3 regions of the Nocardia sp. NBC_01499 genome follow, and region 2 is predicted to be linked to each of the others. Evidence: riboswitches for the same ligand, from Rfam matches in the RefSeq annotation. Region 2 holds a riboswitch; each other region holds the start of a gene.

Region 1 (7,551 bases), 720 kb from region 2:
ACCAGTGCGCCGAGGCGGGGGTGGTCGTAGAGGTCGGCGACGGTGATCTGTGGATAACGCGCGCGCAGCGCGGTGACCATCTGGGCCGCCGCCAGCGAGCCGCCGCCAAGGTCGAAGAAGTCGGCGTCGAGGTCGGTGACCTCGCCGCCGAGCACCGAATCCCACAGTCCGGCAACCCATTGCGCGGTGCCGGTCAGATCGCTGTCGTCGTCATCGGTGTTGTTCGGCAGCGGCCAGGGCAGCGCGTTGCGGTCGACCTTGCCCGAGGTGCGGGTCGGCAGTTCGTCGACCACCGCGAGCCGGGGGACCAGCGGCGCCGGAAGTTGTTCGGCGAGTTGGGCTCTGGCCGCCTTGCTGTCGAAATCGGGGCCGGTTCCGGTGAGGTAGCCGACCAGGATCTTGTTGCCCGCCTTGGTCGTTCGGATCGCGGCGGCGGCGCCGGTGACGCCTGGCAGGTGTTGCAGCGCGTTGTCGATCTCGCCGAGTTCGATGCGGCGGCCGCCGAGCTTGATCTGGTCGTCGGCACGGCCGAGGAAGACCAGACCCGCGCTGTCGTTGCGGACCAGGTCGCCGCTGCGGTAGGCGCGCTCCCAGCCGACCGAGGGCAGCGGCGCGTACTTCTCGGCGTCCTTCGCGGGATCGAGGTAGCGGGCCAGGCCGACGCCGCCGATCACCAGCTCGCCGGATTCGCCCTCGCCGACCGGGTTTCCGGCCGCGTCGATGACGACGAGGTCCCAGCCGTCGAGCGGCAGCCCGATCCGGATGGGCCACGTGCCGTCGAGCAGCGCGGTGCAGGCGACCACTGTTGCCTCGGTGGGGCCGTAGGTATTCCAGACCTCGCGATCCGTATCGCCGTTGCCGGCAAGACGTTCCGCGAGTTCGGGCGGAACGGCCTCGCCGCCGAAGATCAACAGCCGGACCGCGTCCAGCGCCTCGGCGGGCCAGGTCGCGGCCAGTGTCGGCACGGTCGAGACGATGCTGATTTCCCGGCGAACCAGCCACGGGCCGAGATCGGCGCCGGTGCGGACCAGGTCGCGCGGGGCAGGCACGAGGCAGGCGCCGTTGCGCCAGGCCAGCCACATTTCCTCGCAGGAGGCGTCGAAGGCGACCGAGAGTCCGGCGAGCACACGGTCGCCTGGGCCGATCGGGGCGTCCGGCAGGAAGAGCCTGGCCTCGGCGTCAACGAACGCGGCGGCGTTGCGATGGGTCACCGCAACACCTTTCGGCGTTCCGGTGGAGCCGGAGGTGAAGATGATCCAGGCGTCGTCGGCGGGGGTCGGCAGGGTGCTGGTTCGCGCGTCGGCCGGATTGTCTTCGGCCGCACGGATTCCCGCCGCTGTGGTCGCGATGCCAGCCGCCGTCACGATCGCGGTGACCTGCGCCTCGCCGAAGACCAGCTGGGCCCGCTCGTCCGGGTCGTCGGCGTCGACCGGCACATAGGCGGCGCCGGAGTACAGGACGGCGAGGATGGTCAGGTAGAGCTGGCGAGAACCCGACGGCATCCGCACGCCGACCCGGTCGCCGGGTCGCACGCCCGCGGTGGCGAGCCTGGCCAAGGTCTTCTCGATCTCGACGACGAGCTCGAGGTAGCTGAGCACCACGTCGCCGTCGTCGATGGCGGGTGCGTCGGGATGGGTCAGCGCGGTCGCGGTCAGGATGTCGACGAGGGTCCGGGCCGGTGGCGTGTGCGCGGTCCGTAATAGGGGATCAACCGTCACATCAACCTGTGGCTGGAGCATGACGCCCTGCCCACCTCCCATTCGACCTGCCTCGCACTTCCCTGGTGTTGTTTGTGTCATAGCTGGGTTACCAGTGGGCAAACACCACGGTGACCAGTTGTCCACGGTACTCGGGGTTGTCGACGTTTGTTGTTCACCGGCGCTGTTCCAGGTTCCCTGGCCGCGGGCGGGGTTGTTGCAGGTCGTGGCGATTTCCGTCGGGCGCGCCGAAGCAATGCCTGGTGGGCGGGTTACCGGGCGAGTTCGCCAGAAGGTCGCTGTGCGCGCCGATGTGATTCCCCTCATCGGCCCGGTGATCTTGCAGCTCAGGGCGTTTCGGACCGGATCGATCAGGCCGCGGAGACGACAGCCGCGGTGAATGCCGAGCGAACGGACACGGCAGTCCGGACACGCGGCGCCGATGGCCTTGGAGATCAGAAACAGTTGACAGCTCGGGGGCGGATCTGCCAATCTCGGGTCAGGTCATGAGTACCAGCGTTCAGCCCCGGCTTGCTGGTCGGCAACCCTCCTCCGCGGTGGGGTGCTCCGGGTGACGACCAGGCCGACGCCCGACCGGGTGCGGCAAGCGCGGACTCGATGAATCTTCTGATGACGAGTCCCAGAGTCGACGGGATTTTCGTGATGACTGCTGTGGTTGCTCAGAACTGTGCCCCCCTCGCCCGGGTTTCCGGTGACGACCTCCAGGTGCCGCTCGTTCAGGGCGGGACGACCACCTACGCCAACTTCGACTATGCCGCGAGCGCACCGGCATTGGCCCAGGTCACCGACCGGGTGCAGCAGCTGCTGCCGTTCTACGCGAGCGTGCACCGCGGTGCCGGTTACGCCTCGCGGATCTCCACCGAGTGCTACGAGGCCGCCCGCGGTTCGGTGAGCCGGTTCCTCGACGCGGCCGACGATCAAGTGGTGGTGTTCACCCGCAACACCACCGACTCGCTGAACCTGCTCGCGTCCTGCGTGCCCGGCGACACCGTGGTGCTCGACATCGAGCATCACGCCAACTTCCTGCCGTGGACCAGGCACGGCCGTCGCGTTGTGCAGGCCGCGGCCACCGTCGAGGAGACCATCGGACGGCTGGTCGCCGAGCTGTGCAGCAAGCCGGCCGCGCTGCTCGCGGTGACCGGCGCCTCCAATGTCACCGGCGAGGTGCTGCCGCTCGAACGCCTTGCCACCATCGCTCACCAGTGCGGCGCCCGCATCATCGTCGATGCCGCACAGCTCGCGCCGCACCGGCGAATCAGCCTGCGCGACACCGGCATCGACTACCTCGCGTTCTCCGGCCACAAGCTGTACGCGCCGTTCGGCGCCGGCGTGCTCGTCGGCCGCCGCGACTGGCTCGACAACGCCGAGCCCTACCTCGCCGGTGGCGGCGCGGTCCGCGAGGTCACCACCACCGGCGCCGAATGGGCACCGGCCCCGCAGCGACACGAGGGCGGTTCGCCCAACGTGCTCGGCGCCGCCGCGCTCGCCGCCGCCTGTGATGCCCTCTGTGAGATCGACGCCGAAACCCTCGCGGCCAACGAACATCAGCTCGCCGACCGGCTGCGCGACGGCCTCGCCGCCATCCCCGGCGTCAACCTGCTGCGCATCTGGACCGACGCCCCCGACACCGTCGGCATCGTCGCCTTCACCCTGGACGGTTTCGTCCCCGGCCACGTCGCCGCCTACCTCTCCGCCGAGCACGGCATCGGCGTCCGCGACGGCCGCTTCTGCGCCCACCCGCTGCTCGCCCGCCTCGACCTCGACGGAGCCCTGCGCGCCAGCGTCGGCCTCGGCACCACCCCCGCCGACGTGGACCGTCTCATCCAAGCCATCGCCACCCTCGTGCACACCGGCCCATCCTGGAACTACGCCACCACCCAGGGCCTCTGGAACCCCGCCCCCGAAACCCGCCCCTTCACCTCGCAGGCCCCCACCGGCGCCGCCCCCTGCCTCGTCGGCTAGCGGCCGCGTACTTTCAGTCGCCGAGTTTGGTTGGACGGTGGTAGCGGCCGTTGTAGTAGAGGAGGGGGGCGGCGGAGGGGGATTCGTTGGTGTTGTCGTGGACTCGGGTTACCAGGCCGACGACGAGAGTGTGGTCGCCGAGGGGGATCAGTTGGTGGATGGTGGCGCGGAGCCAGATGGGGGTGCCGTGCAGGACCGGTTCGCCGGTGTCGAGGGTGGTCCACAGGGAGCGGTCGGTGAAGCGGTCCTCGGCGGTGCGGGCGAAGCGCTGGGCCAGTTCGTGCTGGTGTTCGCCGAGGAAATGGATGACGACGGAGTCGGCGTCGAGCAGCGCGGTGAGGCTGGACGAGGTGTGCGCGATATTGAAGGAGACGAGCGGCGGCGCCAGCGACAGGGACGCGAAGGAGGTCGCGGTGAAACCGATCGGACCCTTCGGTGAATTCAGCGTGACGACGGTGACGCCAGCGGGATAGTGGCGCATCGAGGCGCGGAACTGCTCGGCGGTGATCCCGCTCAGATCGTCGGGGATCTGGAAATCCGTGGCGGGCCGTTCTGCTTCGGTCACCCGTCCAAAACTACGCTCCCCCGCCTCTCCGGGTATTCAGGCCAGATCTAGGTGCGGGGAGGGTGGCGTTGGCGACCGGCGGGATTGGGGTGGGGGAGTTGGCCCGTGCCCGGTGAGTTACCCATGTGCTGGCGAGATCAGTGGGCAAAAGATCAGCTGGCACGGAACTGGCAGTCAGTCGATATCTATGGGGAGGCCTGCGGTGATGCGGACCAGTTCGTGAAAAGAGGTGCGGAACACGGTGTTCGGGTGGCCGCCTGCGGCCCATACCTCGCGGTGCTGGGACAGGGCGGTGTCTACCCAGGTGGGGAGGTTGGTGGGGTGGCCTACCGGTGCGACGCCGCCGATCGGTTGTCCGGTCACCTCGCGCACCATGTCGACCGGTGCCCGGGTGAGCGTTCCCTCCAGGCGCTTTCCGGTGGACTCTAGATCTACCTCGTGCGCGCCGGAAACCAGCAGCAGCACCGGATCCTCGTCCAACAGGAACACCAGCGCGCTGGTGATGGCGCCCACCTCGACGCCGAGCGTTCGCGCGGCATCGGCGACGGTGGGGGTTGGTGCCGGCTGGGTCACGATGACACCGTGATGGCCTCGGGCGATGAGGGTGTCCGCGACTCGGCAGGCGATCGGTGGCAATGTCGACCTGCGCATGCCACCAGAGTAGAGCGATTGCGGATGGTGCGCCGGGCTACTTCGTGAATGCGTCAGTATTCCGGATACCCCTCGCTCGGTCCGAGCATCAGCGCTATACGCGCACGCGTGATCCGCGCGAGCTCGGTCACGCTGCCGCCCGAGACATGTTCGTGCACAACTACTTCGAGCGCCGCATCGAGATCCCGCTGGGACAGCGCGAGCAACTCGACATCGGCCTTGGCCAGCAGGGCGTCCCGATCCGGATAGGGCCTGGCATCGGCGAGCTTGGCGGCCCAGGTGACATTGCAACAACAGGAGAAGAGCGCGTGTATCGCACGGGCCCGGGAGATTTCGTTGAACCGGTCGAGGCCGATTCCTTGATGCATCAGCATGATGGCCTCCAAATAGGTGATTGAGGTTTGCTGACTCGCCTCCATGATCCGCTCAACAGCGAGGTGGGACCTAGTGCGCCGCACCGATTTTGCGCAGGGTTTACATGTGTTGTTGGCCGCGTGGCCGCGGCGTGTTCGTGGCCCCGGGTGTCTCGCGTCCGAGCGGTCGAGACTCGCGCCTTCGGCGCATGCGCTTCGACCACTCGGACGCGAGACGGGCCACGAACGGCGCTCGCAAAACTCGCGCTGTGGTGGCTGAGTGTGCTTCGACGGCACCACCTGGTGTTTACCGCCGATTTCCGGATGCAGAGTTTCGGTCTGTCACTTGCTCGATACGCTGTAAGAATGACTGACTGGCAGGCTTTTACCGTAGAAACGAAGGATCACGTCGCGCAGGTGACGCTGACGGGTCCAGGCAAGGGCAACGCGATGGGCCCGGATTTCTGGCGTGAACTGCCGGAGATCTTCCAGGCGCTCGACGCCGATCCCGAGGTGCGCGCGATCGTGCTCACCGGTTCGGGCAAGCACTTCTCCTACGGCCTCGATCTGCCCGCGATGAGCGGCACGTTCGGCCCGCTGATGGCCGACAAGGCGCAGGCCGCGCCGCGCACCGAGTTCCTGATCGAGGTCCGCAAGATGCAGGCGGCGGTGACCGCGGTGGCGGACAGCCGCAAGCCGGTGGTCGCCGCGATCTCCGGCTGGTGCATCGGCGGCGGGCTCGACCTGATCGCCGCCGCCGACATCCGCTACGCGAGCGCGGACGCGAAGTTCAGCCTGCGCGAGGCGAAGGTCGCCATCGTCGCCGACATCGGCTCACTGCACCGGCTGCCCGCCATCATCGGCGAGGGTCACCTGCGCGAGCTCGCCTACACCGCCAAGGACATCGACGCGGCGCGGGCGGAAAAGATCGGCCTGGTCAACGATGTTTTCGCCGATCAGGACGCGGTACTGGACGCGGCACACGCCACCGCACGCGAAATCGCCACGAACCCGCCGCTGGTGGTGCAGGGTGTGAAGGACGTGCTGGATCAGCGGAACAAGGACGAGGTGGCCGCGGGGCTGCGCTACGTGTCCGCGTGGAACGCCGCGTTCCTGCCGTCGCAAGACCTCGCCGAGGCGCTCCAAGCGGTGTTCGAGAAGCGGGCACCGGAGTTCAAGGGCAAGTAAAGCTCTGTATATCGCTTGCCCCAGTGGCAAGCTCGTCCGCATACTTGCATCGCGCAACTAATTGATTGATGCAAGCAAAGGTATAGGGTTTGGACGAGCAAACGATCGACACGATCGCGATGCAGCTCACCCGATTGCAGCGGATCCGCGACCGCACTGCGGCCCAGATCAGCACGTGGACCAAGGACGGACTCGATCCCGCCGCATTCGGCGCGCTGATTCGGCTGTGCAATGACGGGCCGATGCGGTCGGGCGCACTGGCCGGCGCGTTGCACTCGGACGCGTCGACGGTCAGCCGTCAGGTGGCTCAGCTGGTCGGCAAGCAATTGGTCGAGCGGCAGGCCGACCCGGCGGACGGCCGGGCCACCGTGCTCGTCGTCACCGATCGTGGCCGTGCCGTCGCCGAAGAGATCCGCAGGCGTCGAAACGAGAACCTGACCCGGGTGATGGCCGATTGGGCGCCGCAATCCCGGGCCGACTTCGCCGAGCTGCTCCTGCGGTTCGTCGACGACTTCGAGCGCACCAGACCCGAGATGATCGCAGCGATGCGCCGCAATTGGGATCAGACCTTTAGTGGGACGGAGAACGATACGTGAGCGAGCTACGCGAGCGAACCAAACACACAGCCGCTGTCGGCACTACGGAACCGAGCGGCAGCGAGGCGCGGTCGTGACGACGGCGGAGAAGGTGCAGGCGCCACCGGCATTCACCCATCGCCAAATCCTGGTGATCTTGAGCGGCTTGATGCTCGGGATGCTGCTCGCGGCGTTGGATCAGACGATCGTGTCCACCGCGATCCGCACCATCGCCGACGACCTCAACGGCTACTCCTTGCAGGCGTGGGCGACCACCGCCTACCTGATCACCGCGACGCTGGCGACGCCGCTGTACGGCAAGTTGTCTGACATGTTCGGCCGCAAGCAGTTCTTCATGCTCGCGATCGCGATCTTCATCGTCGGCTCGCTGCTGTGCACGATCTCGCAGTCGATGTATGAGCTTGCGGCGTTCCGCGCCGTGCAGGGCATCGGCGCTGGCGGGCTGATGTCGCTGGCGCTGACCATCCTCGGCGATATCGTCGGGCCGCGCGAACGCGCCAAGTACCAGGGTTACTTCC
Region 2 (7,551 bases):
CCGGATCGAAACGCCCGCAGAGCTTGTCGGCCTGATGGTCCAGGTAGCTCTGCACCGCGTACCGGCCGCCGCGCCACGGATCCTCGGCGCCCTGCGCGCTGTTCTCGTACCGGTGGTCGAGCTCGTCCTCGGTGCGATAGGTCAGGTGCGCGATGCGCCGGGCGATGCCCATGCCCGTCATCGGCGCGCGGTCGGTGTCGTGATAGTCGCCGCCCTGCCAGTCCGGATCGGCCTTGATCGCCGCGATCTGGGTGGTCTGCGTGCCGATCTGGTCCGCGGTGGCGCGGGCGCCGACGGCGAGCACCAGCGCGGCGCCGACCCGGTCCGGCGCGCCGACCATCCACTCCAGCACCCGCATGCCGCCCATCGACCCGCCGACAACGGCGGCGAGCCGCTCGATGCCGAGCCGGTCGATCAGCGCCGCCTCGGCGGCCACCTGGTCTCGGATGGAGATCTCCGGAAACCGTGCGCCCCAAGGCTTTCCGTCCGGTGCCAGCGTCGAGGGCCCGGTGCTGCCCTGGCAGCCGCCGAGCACGTTCGTCGCGATCACACACCACTCGTCGGTGTCGAGCGGACAGCCGGGGCCGACCATGCCGTCCCACCAGCCGGGCAGCTGATGGATGTCGTCCGGGTGGCCGACCACGTGCGAGTCGCCGGTCAGTGCGTGCTCGACCAGCACGACGTTGTCCAGCGTGGGGGAGAGCTCACCCCAGCGCTGCACCGCGAGGTGCACCTGCGGAATGACCGCGCCGCTCTCCAGCTTCACGTCTCCGATGGCGATGATGCCGAGCCGCCCGTCCGAGGGTGGCAGGGCCACCCCGGACGAACGGGCGAAACTCGGTTCGGTACTCAATGTCACGTCGCCGCCGCCGCGAAACCGGCCCGCAGATCGGCAAGGATGTCGTCGATGCCCTCGATCCCCACGGCCAAGCGGACCAGGCCCGGAGTGACACCCGCGAGCAGTTGCTCGCCGGGCGTCAGCTGCGAATGTGTGGTCGACGCGGGGTGAATCACGAGAGAGCGCACATCTCCGATGTTAGCCACATGGCTGTGCAGGGCTAATCCGTCCACGAACTTCTTGCCCGCATCGACACCGCCGCGCAGCTCGAAGGAAACGATCGCGCCAGGGCCCTTGGGCGCCAGCTGGTTGGCGCGTTCGTACCACGGCGACGACGGCAGACCCGCGTAGATGACCTTCGTGACCTCCGGCTGGGTGCCGAGGAAGTCGGCCACCGCCTTGGCGTTGGCGACGTGCCGCTCGACCCGCAGGCTCAGCGTCTCGATGCCCTGGCTGATCAGGAACGCGTTGAACGGCGAGATCGCCGCGCCGAGGTCGCGCAGCAGTTGCACGCGCGCCTTGAGCGCGAAGGCGGGCGCGCCGAGGTCGGCGAATACCGCGCCGTGGTAGCTCGGGTCCGGGGTGGTGAAGCCGGGGAAGCGCGACTGTCCCTTCGCGTCGGTCACCGTCCAGTCGAAGTTGCCGCCGTCGACGATTACGCCCGCCACCGCGGCGCCGTGCCCGCCGAGGTACTTGGTCGCCGAGTGCACGACGATGTCGGCGCCGTGCGCCAGCGGCTGGATCAGGTACGGGGTGGCGACCGTGTTGTCCACGATCAGCGGCAGCCCGGCCGCGTGCGCGATGGCGGCGATGCCGGGAATGTCGAAGATGGCGCTGCTCGGGTTGGCGATGGTCTCGCCGTAGAACGCCTTGGTGTTCGGCCGGATCGCGGCCCGCCACTCGTCCAGGTTGTCGGGGTCGCCGACGAAGGACACCTCGATGCCGAGCTTGGGCAGCGTGTAGTGGAAGAGGTTGTAGGTGCCGCCGTAGAGGTGCGGGCTCGACACGATGTGATCGCCGGACGCGGCCAGGTTCAGGATCGCGTACGTCTCCGCGGCCTGTCCGGAGGCGAGCAGCAGTGCGGCGACACCGCCTTCGAGCGCGGCGACGCGCTGCTCGACCACGTCCTGGGTCGGGTTCATGATCCGGGTGTAGATGTTGCCCGGCTCGGCGAGCCCGAACAGCGCGGCGGCGTGATCGGTGTCGCGGAAGGCGTACGAGGTGGTCTGGTATATGGGCAGGGCACGGGCACCGGTGGTGCCGTCGGGTGCCTGTCCCGCGTGCACCTGCTTGGTCTCGAAGGACCACTGCGCGGTGGGATCGACATCGGCCGCGGGCACGGTGGAATCACTCATGAGCTTTGCTCCAAAGGAAAAGGTTGTTCGCCAGAACTACAAGGGTTATCGGGATATGGGCGAAGGACAACAACACATTTCGGGAACCTCCTGAAAGCGCGCTTGCTCTCGACCTTCGAGAGCCCGGTCATCACCCGGAGCACCCCACCGCTGCTGGAGGGTTGCCGTCCAGCAAGCCGGGGCTTCGCGCTGGCACTCATGACCTGAGGGCATCATAACCGGCCGTCGCGCGACGGCCGAAACCTATCGGCGAACTCAGTCCGACGCGCTGGTCCGCGCGCCGCCGCAGACGCGACGGAACTCGTCGAACGCCGCGGTGAAAGAGTTCCGGCCCGCCGCGGCCGCGGCGCGCAGATCGTCATAGTCGAACATGCTCTCGCCGCACTCCATCGCGAGATGGCCGATGAGCTGCCAGGTGCCGAGGATCAGCCGCACCGGGAGCGCGCAGGGTGTGGTGTCGAGTCGTTCGGCGACCGCCGCGGCGATCGCCCTGTTCTTGCTGTCGGCGTGTTCGAGGCTGCGCGCGCTCACCGAGGGACTGCTGCGCACGATCCGCTGCATCTGCTGGAACTGCCGGAACGAGATGGGGCCGCCCGCTGGTTCGTGCACGGCTCGGTCGATCACGTGCAGAAACGCCTTGCGCAGCGATTCCAGTTCGTTGCCGTCGACCGGGAGTTGGCGCAGCGCCTCCGCCACGGCCTGGCCGAAGTCCTGGACCGGGCCGAGGACGATGTCCTCTTTGCTGTCGAAGTACCGGTTGATCGTGCGCGGCGAGACGTCGGCGGCGTTGGCGATCTGCTCGACCGTCGTCGCGTCGAAACCCTGTGTGTCGCACAGGCTCAGCCCGACCTCGATGATCCGCAACCTGGTCTGCTGCTTCTTGCGTTCGCGCAGGCCGGGATTGGCGTTCGGCGCGGCGCTCGCAGGAGTTTCCGCTGCGGCACTCGCGCCCGTCGGCGTCGGTGACTCGAGCATGTGCACACCCTATCGCAACCTAGTGTTTTCGTGTCCGTAACCGTCAAATGTCGCATCACGACATTTTTCTCTTGACGACAAATGTCGGCTAGTGACAGGATAGCCACGCACTTCCTACGATGAGGAGACGACGTGACCGAGACTGCGACAGCAGTAGAAGTTCCGGTAAGAAAGGGCAGTTCGGCACGCTGGTTCGCACTCGGCGTGATCGCGTTGGCCCAGCTCATGGTGGTTCTGGACGCCACCATCGTGACCATCTCGCTGCCATTCGCCCAGCAGGATCTCGGCATCAGCGATGGCAACAAGCAATGGATGCTCACCGCTTACACGCTGATCTTCGGCGGCCTGCTGCTGCTCGGTGGTCGGCTGGCCGACTACCTGGGCCGACGCAGGATGTTCATCATCGGCCTGGTCGGTTTCGCCGCCGCGTCGGCACTTGCCGGTCTCGCGCAGAACGGCGCGGAGATGTTCGCCGGGCGCGCGCTGCAGGGCGCGTTCGCGGCGTTGCTCGCGCCCGCGGCGCTGTCGCTGCTGTCGGTGACCTTCACCGAGGCCCGCGAACGGGCCACCGCGTTCGGCGTGTTCGCCGGCATCTCGGCCGGTGGCGCCGCGCTCGGCCTGATCGCCGGTGGCGCGCTCACCGAGTACGCGTCGTGGCGCTGGTGCCTGCTGGTGAACACCCCGATCGCGCTGCTCGCCCTGCTCGGCGCGCTGGCGTGGGTGGTCAAGGACGTGCCGACGCCGCGCACCGGCGGCTACGACGTGCCCGGCGCGGTCACCGTGACGCTCGGCCTGATCGCGATCGTGTACGGCTTCAGCCGCGCCGCCGAGGACGGCTGGCTGTCCGGCAGCACCCTCGGCCTGCTCGTCGCCGGTGCCGCGCTGCTGATCGCCTTCGTCGTCATCGAACGTCGCTCGGCCAATCCGCTACTGCCGCTGCATATTCCGGGTGAGATCAACCGTGGCGGCGCGTTCCTCGCCGCGCTGCTTGTGCCGATCGCCATGTTCGCGATGTTCCTGTTCCTCAGCTACTACTTCCAGATCACCCTCGGTTACTCGTCGCTGAAGGCGGGCTTCGCGTTCCTGCCTTTCCCGGCCGGTATCGCGATCTCCGCGGGTATCACCAGCGCGCTGCTGCCCAAGCTCGGCCCGCGCCCGCTGATGGTGGCCGGTGCGGTGCTCGGCGTGCTCGGCCTGCTGTGGCTGGCTCAGCTCGGCTTCGGCGACAGTTACGCGTCGAGCGTGCTGCCCGCGCAGGTGCTGATCGCGCTCGGCATGGGCCCGCTGTTCGTCGGCATGCAGACCGTCGCGCTGCACCAGGTCGAGGAGGCGGATTCCGGCGTGGCCAGTGCGCTGCTCAACGCGGCGCAGCAGGTCGGTGGCGCGGTCGGCACGGCTTTGCTGACGACCATCTCGGTGCAGACGGCCAAGTCCTATGCGGAGAGCCATGCCACGATCGACAACCTGATCGCCCGCGCCTCGATCCACAGCTACGACGTGGCGTTCTACGTCGGCGCCGGGTTCTTCCTTGCCGCCGTCCCGGTGATCGCGCTGATGATCAGGGACCGGCCGGAGAACCTGATCGAGGGTTCCGAGGACGGGGCGCGCCCGGTGCACGTCGGAGTCTGATCTCGAAGTAGTACCCCTCGGTCCGCGTATCGCCAGCTCGGCGGTGCGCGGACCGAGGTCGTTGCGGGCGGCGACCTGCGAATTGCGCAAATGACCTACCAGTCAGTAAGTTCGTGGGGTTTCTCACTCGGGGGGCTGCCCGCACACCACGATCATCGGCAGCAGTACGCTTGTCTTGTTTGACCACTCGTCTCGCGGACAACGCGGGGCATATACGTTGTCTGTTGGAACAGCTGGGGTCCGCTCACAAGCGTGTTCACCTGGCCGTGCAATGAGGGCACCATCCTAGGAGGACACGAAGATCCATGTCCAAAATCAAGGTTGAAGGTACCGTCGTCGAACTCGACGGCGACGAGATGACCCGGATCATCTGGCAGTTCATCAAGGACAAGCTGATCCACCCGTACCTCGATGTGAATCTCGAGTACTACGACCTGGGCATCGAGTATCGGGACAAGACAGACGACCAGGTCACCGTCGACGCGGCCGAGGCGATCAAGCGCCACGGTGTCGGCGTCAAGTGCGCCACCATCACGCCGGACGAGGCGCGCGTCGAGGAATTCGGCCTGAAGAAGATGTGGCGCTCGCCCAACGGCACCATCCGCAACATTCTCGGTGGCACCATTTTCCGCGCGCCGATCATCATCTCCAACGTCCCGCGCCTGGTGCCCGGCTGGACCAAGCCGATCATCATCGGCAGGCACGCGTTCGGCGACCAGTACCGCGCCACCGACTTCAAGGTGTATCAGGCCGGTTCGGTCACCATCACTTTCACGCCGGAGGACGGCAGCGAGCCGATCCAGCACGAGGTCGTGAAGATGCCCGAGGACGGCGGCGTCGTCATGGGCATGTACAACTTCAAGGCTTCGATCATCGATTTCGCGCGGGCCTCGTTCAATTACGGCCTGCAGCAGAACTACCCGGTGTATCTGTCCACCAAGAACACCATCCTCAAGGCCTACGACGGCATGTTCAAGGACACGTTCCAGGACGTGTTCGATGCCGAGTTCAAGACCCAGTTCGACGCGGCGGGCCTGACCTACGAGCACCGCCTGATCGACGACATGGTCGCCTCCTCCATGAAGTGGGAGGGCGGCTACGTCTGGGCCTGCAAGAACTACGACGGTGACGTGCAGTCCGACACCGTGGCGCAGGGCTTCGGCTCGCTCGGCCTGATGACGTCGGTGCTGCTGACCCCGGACGGCAAGACCTGTGAGGCGGAGGCCGCGCACGGCACCGTCACCAGGCACTACCGCCAGCACCAGCAGGGCAAGCCGACCTCTACCAACCCGATCGCGTCGATCTTCGCCTGGACGCGCGGGCTCGAGCACCGAGGCAAGCTCGACAACACCCCCGAGGTCATCGGCTTCGCGCAGACCCTCGAGGATGTCGTCATCAAGACCGTCGAAGGCGGCCAGATGACCAAGGACCTCGCGTCGCTCGTCGGCGGCGATCAGGGCTACCTGAGCACCGAGGAATTCCTCGGCGCGCTCGACGCCAACCTGGCCCGCGCTCTCCGCTGACCAGGTAACACCCGGCGCTGGAAGCGAATCCGGCGCCGGGGGATGACTTCACGGGCACCCGCACCACATGGTGGTACGGGTGCCCGGACTGTTTTCCTGGTACCCGATTGGTTCCGAACGGAATTTGCCAGGTCATGGGGCATGACGTGTCCTTAATGCACTTTTTTTACATGCTGACCTGCACGTTTTCTCGTTGTTAGCGTGTCTCAACTCACGTTTACCGGGGAAGCGAAACTGACTTAAGAAGCGTTTCATGGATACGTGACCACTCCCCTCGCCACCCAGGCCTCCGCACGCTCCGAAGCCGCGCGGACGACCTGGCATATGCCTGCCATGCTCGCGCTGGCACTCGGCGGGTTCGGCATCGGCACAACAGAATTCGTCACCATGGGTTTGCTGCCGGACATCGCGCGGGCCATGGGTGTCTCCGAGCCGACCGCGGGGCACGCGGTATCGGCGTACGCGCTCGGCGTGGTGATCGGCGCGCCGGTCATCGCGGCGCTGTGCGCGCGGGTCTCCCGCAAGAAGTTGCTCATCGCCTTGATGGCGGCATTCACGCTGGGCAATGTGGCGACCGTGCTCGCGCCGACCTTCCACCTGCTGGTGCTCGCCCGGTTCGTTTCCGGCCTGCCGCACGGCGCCTACTTCGGGGTGGCTTCGCTGGCCGCCGCCACGCTCGCTCCGGTGGGGCAGCGCGCTAAAGCGGTTGCCGCGGTTATGCTCGGCTTGAGCGCCGCCAATGTTGTCGGCGTTCCCTTGGCCACCTGGCTCGGCCAGCATCTCGGCTGGCGCGACGCCTACGTGGTGGTCGCGGTCATCGGCCTGGCGACGATAGCCGCCCTGATCAGGTACGTACCGGAGCTCACCGGCATCACCATGACCAATCCGATGACCGAACTCGGCGCACTGCGCCGCCCCCAGGTGCTGCTGACCCTGCTGGTCGGCGCGATCGGCTTCGGCGGCATGTTTGCCGTCTACACCTACATCACCACCACGCTCACCGGTGTCGCCGGGATGTCGGCCGGACTGGTTCCGGTGGTACTGATGCTGTTCGGTGTCGGCATGGTGGTCGGCAACATCGTCGGCGGGGTGCTCGCCGACAAGGGTGTGGATCGGGCGATCTATGCCTCGATGATCGGCATGGCCGTCATTCTCGCCGTTTTCGTCGCGGCGGCACACAATCCCTACACCGCCGCGATCGGCGCGTTCCTGGTCGGTGCGACCGGCGCGT
Region 3 (7,551 bases), 1.8 Mb from region 2:
GCCGTAGTCGATGTTGCCCAGCAGGCGCACCTGCGGCTTGTCAAGGACCTTGTGCAGGGCGGTGATGATGCCCTTGATGCGCGGATGGTCCGGCGCGACGCCGTAGCGGATCAGCCCGAACGGCGCGGGCATGCGCTCGAACAGGTCGATGCTCACCTCGGCGTCGGATTTCATCAACGCGTCGGCGGCGTAGATCCCGGCCGGTCCGGCGCCCACGATGGCGATGCGGAGCGGGCGGTTAGCTGCACTCTGTTCGGTCATCTTTTACGCGCACCCTTTTGGTCGAGAAACAAATACGGCGTACTCCTTAGCCTAGGCTAAGTTACGCGCTGACTGGTTGCACCTGACGATGCGGACACTGGAGTTGTCGGCTCGTGGCCACCCCAGCCGCGGCTATGACAGCAGGCCGCAGTCTTGCGATTCTATCGGTGACGGGGACGGTAGGCCCCGGTGCGGTGCGTGAACTGAATGGATGCCACGCGACCCGTTCGCTGGGTTCACCGGAACGGGTGTCGTTAATCCCGGCGTGGCGCAGTCGACTTCGCTCACCGCGCGGGGGCGGGCGCCGGATACCGCCGCCGACCAGGGATCATCGTCCTATGAGTGAGCAGCAGTCAGCCGCGGAAGACGAAGTCATCCAGGTCGATCAGACCGACAAGCGCTCCGTGGCACCGTTCATCGCGGCCGCCGTCGTCGCGGTGCTCGTGCTCGCCGGGATCATCATCGGCGGGCTGATGTCGCCCGCTGAGAAAAATGTCACAGAAGCGGACAAGATCGCCGCCGCGGTACGCGACTTCGTCGAGGGGTCCAACAAGACCGATTCGGTGCCCCCACCAGGCGCGGGCTGCCCCGGCTTCGACCCGAAACGGTCACCGCTGGCCGGGCGGTCCGGCGGCGGAAAGACCGTGGAAATCACCAAACTCGTCGATCCGAGCGTCGATGGCGACCGCGCGAAGGCGACGGTCACCACCAAGGTCGACGGCGACGAGGCGACCGCGACCTGGAATTTGACCCGATCCGGGGACAAATGGCTGGTCTGTAATTGAGCATTCTCATACCGTGAGCAGCCGTTTGACAGGGTGACCCTGATCAAGGCAATCTCAGCAGAAGGTCATGAGAACCAGTGTCAAGCCCCGGCAATACTGGTCGGCAACCCTCCTCCGCGGTGGGGTGCTCCGGGTGACGACCTGGCCGCGCGTCAAACCTGTGCGCGGCAAGTGCGGATTCTAGGAGGGTCCAGATGAGTTATGCCGGTGACATCACCCCGCAGCAGGCCTGGGAACTGTTGCGGGACAATCCCGAAGCCGTCCTGGTCGACGTGCGCACCGAGGCCGAATGGAAGTTCGTCGGCGTGCCGGACACCAGTTCGATCGAGCGCCCGACGGTGCTGATCGAGTGGGTCGATTCGACCGGGACGCGCAATGGCGAGTTCACCGAACAGCTGGTCACGGCGCTCGACGGACACGATCCGGCGGCCCCGGTGATCTTCCTGTGCCGCTCGGGGCAGCGCTCCATCGGCGCGGCGATCGCCTCGACGCAGGCCGGGTTCGGCACCTCGTACAACGTGCTGGAGGGCTTCGAAGGCCCGGTCGACGCGGACGGACATCGCGGCGGCAGCGGCTGGCGTGCCCTCGGATTGCCTTGGCGGCAGTCATGAGTAGCTGCTGTTCGGTCGACGCGTTGTCGCGGAGCTCTGTCGGGAGGCAGTCGTGATCACCGGTGGTGCGTTCGACAAGCCGCTGCCCGAGGGCGTCGGCCCCGCGACCCTGGGTGTGCGAGGTGGGTTGCGCCGCTCCGGTTTCGAGGAAACCTCCGAGGCGCTGTACCTGACCTCGGGCTTCGTCTACGAGAGCGCCGAGGCCGCCGAGGCCGCGTTCACCGGCGACGTCGAGCATTTCGTCTACTCCCGCTACGGCAACCCGACGGTCGCCATGTTCGAGGAGCGGATGCGGCTGCTCGACGGCGCCGAGGCGTGTTTCGCGACCGCGAGCGGAATGTCCGCGGTATTCACCGCTTTGGGCGCGCTGCTCGGCGCCGGTGATCGACTTGTGGCCGCGCGCAGCCTGTTCGGGTCCTGCTTCGTGGTGTGCAACGAGATCCTGCCGCGCTGGGGCATCGAGACAGTCTTCGTCGACGGCGAGGATCTGGACCAGTGGGAAGCGGCGCTGTCGGTGCCCACTCAGGCGGTGTTCTTCGAGACACCGGCGAACCCCATGCAGACCCTCGTCGACGTGCGCCGGGTTACCGAGCTCGCACATGCCGCGGGCGCGAAGGTGGTGCTGGACAACGTCTTTGCCACTCCGCTGCTGCAGCGTGGTTTCGACCTTGGCGCCGACGTTGTCGTCTACTCGGGCACCAAGCACATCGACGGCCAGGGCCGGGTGCTCGGCGGCGCCATCCTCGGCGCGAAGGACTACATCGACGGTCCGGTGAAAACGCTGATGCGCCATACCGGTCCGGCGCTGAGCCCGTTCAACGCGTGGACGCTGCTCAAGGGTTTGGAGACAATGCCGCTGCGCGTGCGACATTCGACCGAATCCGCACTGCGCATCGCCCGCTTCCTGGAGACCAACAAGGCCGTCAGCTGGGTGAAATACCCCTTCCTGGAATCACATCCGCAACACGACCTTGCCACCAGCCAGATGAGCGCGGGCGGCACCGTCGTCACCTTCGAGCTGAACGCTCCCGCGCACGAGGCCAAGAAGCGCGCCTTCGAAGTCCTCAACCGCCTACGCATCGTCGACATCTCCAACAACCTCGGCGACGCCAAATCCCTGATCACCCACCCCGCCACCACAACACACCGCGCGATGGGCCCCGAAGGCCGAGCCACCATCGGCCTCTCCGACGGCGTAGTCCGCATCTCCGTCGGGCTGGAGGACGTAGCGGACCTCCTCGCCGACCTCGACCACGCTCTGAGCTAGCAACGACAAAGGCTCCACACGGTGCACACGTGTGGAGCCTTTGTCGTTGGATCAGGCCAGCGCGCGGAGGCGGGGGGCCAGGTCGCGCTGGAAGAGGTCGAGGAAGCGGCGTTGGTCGTGGCCGGGGGCGTGGAAGACGAGGTGGTTGAGGCCTGCGTCGAGGTAAGGCTTGATGAGGTCGACGGTCTGGTCGGGGTCGCTGGCGACGATCCAGCGCTTGGCGATCTGCTCGATCGGGAGGGCGTCGGCGGCGGCCTCCATTTCGATCGGGTCGGTGATGCTGTGCTTCTGTTCCGGGGTGAGGCTCAGGGGAGCCCAGAAGCGGGTGTTCTCCAGTGCCAGTTCGGGATCGGTGTCGTAGGAGATCTTGATCTCGATCATCCGGTCGATGTCATCGACGGTGCGTCCTGCCTTGGCGGCGCCCTCGGCGACGGCGGGCATCAGCTTCTCGGTGTAGAGGTCCATGCCCTTGCCCGAGGTGCAGATGAAGCCGTCACCCGCGCGGCCCGCGTAGCGCGCGACCAGCGGCCCGCCCGCGGCGACGTAGATCGGGATACCACCCTTGGGCACGTCGTAGATGGACGCGCCGACGGTGTTGTAGTACTCGCCTGCGAAGTCCACCCGGTCGCCGGTCCACAGCGCGCGCATCAGCTCGACCGACTCGCGCAGCCGCGCGAAACGCTCCTTGAACTCCGGCCATTCGCCCTTGTACCCGGTGGCGATCTCGTTGAGCGCCTCACCGGAGCCGACACCGAGCATGATCCGGTCGGGGTACAGACAACCCATGGTGGCGAAGGCCTGCGCGATCACCGCCGGGTTGTATCGGAAGGTCGGCGTGAGCACCGAGGTACCGAGCTGGATCCGCTTGGTGCGCTCGCCGACCGCGGCCATCCAGGCCAGCGAGAACGGCGCGTGCCCGCCCTTGTGCCGCCACGGCTGGAAGTGGTCGCTCACCGTGGCACTGTCGAGGCCGTGTTCCTCGGCGAGCACCGCGATCTCCACCAGTTCGCGCGGCCCGAACTGTTCCGCCGACGCCTTGTATCCGAGCTTGAGCTCACCCATGTGCGCCACTCCTGTCGCTTCGCTGCACACCTGCGGTGCGGGCGTTCCCGCACACCGTTGTCGGCCGCAGACACGCTGCGGTCATGTCTCGCTTCAACCGGCGCGGGATCGCGAACGTTCCCGCGCCTCGGCGATCATTCGAGCACTGTCCCGCGCTTTTCGCATATACGTCATACGGCCGTCTTCGACCATAGTCAGCGGCACCCGAGGGTGTGCGAAGGGTCGCATCGAGTCGGACTTCCCCCCACGGAGGTGTCCGGTAGGCGTACCTCCGCATTCGCTCCGGCCATGCGCGGTTTGCGGACGGACTCCGTCCGGCTGTGTCTCTAGTGGGACAATTGTCTGGTGACTGATGAACCGATCCTGTCCTATCTGACCGACATGGACGGTGTGCTGGTGCACGAGGACCAACTGGTGCCGGGCGCCGACGAGTTCCTCGCCGAGCTGCGCACCAACGAGACGCCGTTCCTGGTGCTGACCAACAACTCCATCCGCACCCCGCGCGACCTGCAGGCCAGGCTGCGCCACACCGGGCTCGACATCCCGGAGGAGGCGATCTGGACCTCCGCGCTGGCCACCGCCACCTTCCTGGACGAGCAGCGGCCCAACGGAACCGCCTACGTGGTCGGCGAATCCGGGCTCACCACGGCATTGCACGAGATCGGCTACGTGCTCACCGACAGCAACCCCGACTACGTGGTGCTCGGCGAGACCCGCAACTACTCCTTCGAGGCGATCACCACCGCGATCCGCCTGATCGAGCGCGGCGCGAGCTTCATCGCGACCAATCCCGACCCGACCGGCCCGTCCCGCGACGGCTCGCTGCCGGCGACCGGCTCGGTCGCCGCGCTGATCACCCGGGCCACCGGCCGCGACCCGTATTACATCGGCAAGCCCAATCCGCTGATGATGCGTTCGGCGTTGCGCCGGATCGGGGCGCATTCGCAGTCGACGGTGATGATCGGCGATCGGATGGATACCGATGTCATCTCCGGGCTGGAGGCGGGGATGCGCACGATTCTGGTGACCACCGGCATTTCGACCCGTGCGTCGGTCGAGGCGTACCCCTATCGGCCGACGATGGTGATCGATTCCGTCGCCGATCTGGTCGGGCGTACGAAAGAGCCCTTCTCCGACTAGATCGCGTGATTGCTAGTCAGACGCACCAAGGAACTCTGCCGACTAGCTCGCGTGACGACGGGATATGGCCGAGCGGCTCAGGTCTCGTTGCTCTGGCCGTCGGTGATGGCGTCGAGTGCGGCGGATAGTTCGGTCAAGGCGTCGACGGTCGCGGCGAGTTGGTCGTAGCCGAGTTCGTCGACCAGCCGCTTGGCGACCACGGCGTGCTGTGGATTGATGCGGCGCACCGCCGCGAGGCCCGCGTCGGTGACCGCGACGAGCTTCGCGCGGCGGTGCGCCGGATTCGGGCGATACTCGGCAAGACCCTTGTCCACCAACAGATCCGCGATCCGTTGCACGCTTTGCCGGGTGATGCCCATATCCCTGGCGATGCCAGCCACCGGCAGCGGTTCGGACAGCACCGCGCCGAGCACCTGCCACCAGGCCGCGGTGAGCCCGGCGGGGCGGGCCAGTTCTTCGGCGATCGCGAGGAACTGCCCGTTCAATCGGAATGATGTGATGGCGGCCGTAGCGAACAGCTCCTGTTCGTTCCGAGTCACGTGCACCTCCTGGCGATCCGGCCATTCGATCGGATCGCCGTGCGATTCTTCCTCATCCGGCGTGCGCCGCCGACCGCTGCGCTTCGTACTCGGCGAGAACGGCCCAGCCCGCCGGATCGGAGTGTCCGTACAACCGGTACCACCCGTCGAGCACGTGCGGCTCGTACACGCCGAGCCGTCCGAGCGCCGCGCGAGCGAATTCGAACGGCGAGGTGCCGCCCGCCGTGATCAGATCGCCGTCGGTCACCGCGGCCTCCTCCAGGTAACCGTCGGCACCCGCGTATCCGCTGTAGAGCAAGAACTCCCGGACATTGCTCGTGTGCTTGCGAGTGTCGAGCAGACCCTCCTTGGCCAGCCCGAGTGTCGCGCCGCAGATCGCCGCGACCGGAACCCCCGCGTCGAGGAACTCGCGCGCCTTACGCGCGAACGGCATCAACTCCGCGCCCTCCCACGTGTCGGCACCGGCCAGGATCAGCATCGCGCTCTCGGTAGGCGTGAGATCGGCGAGCGCCATCTCCGGCACGATCCGCATCCCGCCGAGCGTGGTGATCGGATCACCGGTCAGCCCAACGGTTTTCGTCTGCCACGTCCCCGGCTCCCGCTGCCAGGTTGGCCGGTTGACGTGCGCCGTGGTGGCACCGATCTCCCAGTCGGCGAAGGTGTCGTAGACGGCCACATGAACTGTTCTCTTAGTCATGACAGTATGCTGTCATATTTGACAGCATACTGTCAATGGATTGGCGATGCGGCATTAAGCTGGGTATATGCGGATCTCGGTTGCTGCGGACGAACGCGTCGGAGTAGCACAGGAACTGATCGAGGAGCTGGCTCGCCGCGGACACGAGACCGTCCTGCACGGAGCGCTCGCCACGTCCGAACGAAACGACTGGGCCTGGGCAACCGAAGCGGCCGCCCGCGACGTCGCGCAGGGCCACGCCGACCAGGCAATCGTCTGCTGCTGGACCGGAACCGGCGCCTCGATCGCCGCCAACAAGGTCACCGGCATCCGCGCCGCCCTCTGCGCCGACGCCGCGACAGCCAAGGGCGCCCGCCAATGGAACAACGCCAATGTCCTTGCCCTGAGCCTACGTTCGACCTCCGCCCCCGAACTCCAAGAAATCCTCGACGCCTGGTTCACCACCGACCCAAGCCCCGACCCCGACGACCAGGCGAACGTCGCACATCTGTCGGAGATCGAGCGCGCCGCGCAGTGAGCTATGCCCGGTGCAGGGCGAAGATACGCAGGTCGCGGGTGGTGCGGTCTTTGTAGGCGGCGTAGGCGCCGGTGATTTCTACGAAGCGGGCGAAGATGGCGTCTTTGGCCTCGGGGTCGACCAGGGTTGCTTGGACGGGGAGGCGGTGGCCTGCGATGGCGACGGTCGCGGCGGGGGTGGCCAGGAGGTTGGCGGTCCAGGCTGGGTGGCGTTCTTGGCCGAAGTTGCTGCCGATGACGTAGAGGACGTCGCCGTCGTGCACGTAGAGCAGGGGCTGGGTGCGCGGCTGGCCGGATTTGCGGCCGATGGTGGTCAGCAGGATCACCGGGGCACCGATCGGACCGAGCACGGTGTATTTGGCGTTGGTGCGCTCGAGCAGGGCGCGATCGAGCGGGGTGATCTTGCGGATGAGCCAGGAACCGGGCTTGGTCGCGGCGAATCTGTTTGCTAGTCGGGAGAACACGGTGGTGCGCGAACCCCACTGCCGGTTCGGAAATTGCTCAGCCATGCTCGGACTATATCGGTGGTGAGATCGGCTTGTCGCTGGCGAACTCATAGCTTGCGCACATGGGTAACTCGCCGGGCGCCGGCTGGCTCATTCACCCTGGTCACCGCCGGTCGTCAACGCTACTGTGGCCGCGCCCAGGTCTGGCTTGGATACGCGCAGAGGCG

The links. Region 2 has a riboswitch for S-adenosylmethionine ahead of OG203_RS19910 (bifunctional o-acetylhomoserine/o-acetylserine sulfhydrylase). Riboswitches for the same ligand answer to the same signal wherever they lie in the genome.
Region 1: another riboswitch for S-adenosylmethionine. It lies ahead of OG203_RS22980 (aminotransferase class V-fold PLP-dependent enzyme); the one in region 2 lies ahead of OG203_RS19910 (bifunctional o-acetylhomoserine/o-acetylserine sulfhydrylase).
Region 3: another riboswitch for S-adenosylmethionine. It lies ahead of OG203_RS27730 (rhodanese-like domain-containing protein); the one in region 2 lies ahead of OG203_RS19910 (bifunctional o-acetylhomoserine/o-acetylserine sulfhydrylase).

Annotation. Positions count from the first base shown of each region.
Region 1 covers NZ_CP109426.1:5,024,186-5,031,736, reverse strand. The annotation lists gene OG203_RS22985 (Pls/PosA family non-ribosomal peptide synthetase) at 1-1,739, opposite strand, end outside; SAM riboswitch class IV at 2,200-2,313, shown strand; gene OG203_RS22980 (aminotransferase class V-fold PLP-dependent enzyme) at 2,361-3,680, shown strand; gene OG203_RS22975 (flavin reductase family protein) at 3,694-4,245, opposite strand; gene OG203_RS22970 (YbaK/EbsC family protein) at 4,420-4,896, opposite strand; gene OG203_RS22965 (2-oxo-4-hydroxy-4-carboxy-5-ureidoimidazoline decarboxylase) at 4,950-5,270, opposite strand; gene OG203_RS22960 (crotonase/enoyl-CoA hydratase family protein) at 5,616-6,437, shown strand; gene OG203_RS22955 (MarR family winged helix-turn-helix transcriptional regulator) at 6,527-7,033, shown strand; gene OG203_RS22950 (MDR family MFS transporter) at 7,107-7,551, shown strand, end outside.
Region 2 covers NZ_CP109426.1:4,304,039-4,311,589, reverse strand. The annotation lists gene OG203_RS19915 (homoserine O-acetyltransferase) at 1-817, opposite strand, end outside; gene OG203_RS19910 (bifunctional o-acetylhomoserine/o-acetylserine sulfhydrylase) at 856-2,193, opposite strand; SAM riboswitch class IV at 2,287-2,397, opposite strand; gene OG203_RS19905 (TetR family transcriptional regulator) at 2,449-3,168, opposite strand; gene OG203_RS19900 (MFS transporter) at 3,301-4,797, shown strand; gene OG203_RS19895 (NADP-dependent isocitrate dehydrogenase) at 5,103-6,320, shown strand; gene OG203_RS19890 (MFS transporter) at 6,645-7,551, shown strand, end outside.
Region 3 covers NZ_CP109426.1:6,061,590-6,069,140, forward strand. The annotation lists gene OG203_RS27720 (FAD-dependent oxidoreductase) at 1-261, opposite strand, end outside; gene OG203_RS27725 (hypothetical protein) at 600-1,046, shown strand; SAM riboswitch class IV at 1,110-1,226, shown strand; gene OG203_RS27730 (rhodanese-like domain-containing protein) at 1,241-1,657, shown strand; gene OG203_RS27735 (O-succinylhomoserine sulfhydrylase) at 1,710-2,924, shown strand; gene fgd (glucose-6-phosphate dehydrogenase (coenzyme-F420)) at 2,976-3,986, opposite strand; gene OG203_RS27745 (HAD-IIA family hydrolase) at 4,368-5,126, shown strand; gene OG203_RS27750 (MarR family winged helix-turn-helix transcriptional regulator) at 5,204-5,665, opposite strand; gene OG203_RS27755 (DJ-1/PfpI family protein) at 5,718-6,362, opposite strand; gene OG203_RS27760 (RpiB/LacA/LacB family sugar-phosphate isomerase) at 6,430-6,879, shown strand; gene OG203_RS27765 (nitroreductase family deazaflavin-dependent oxidoreductase) at 6,881-7,387, opposite strand.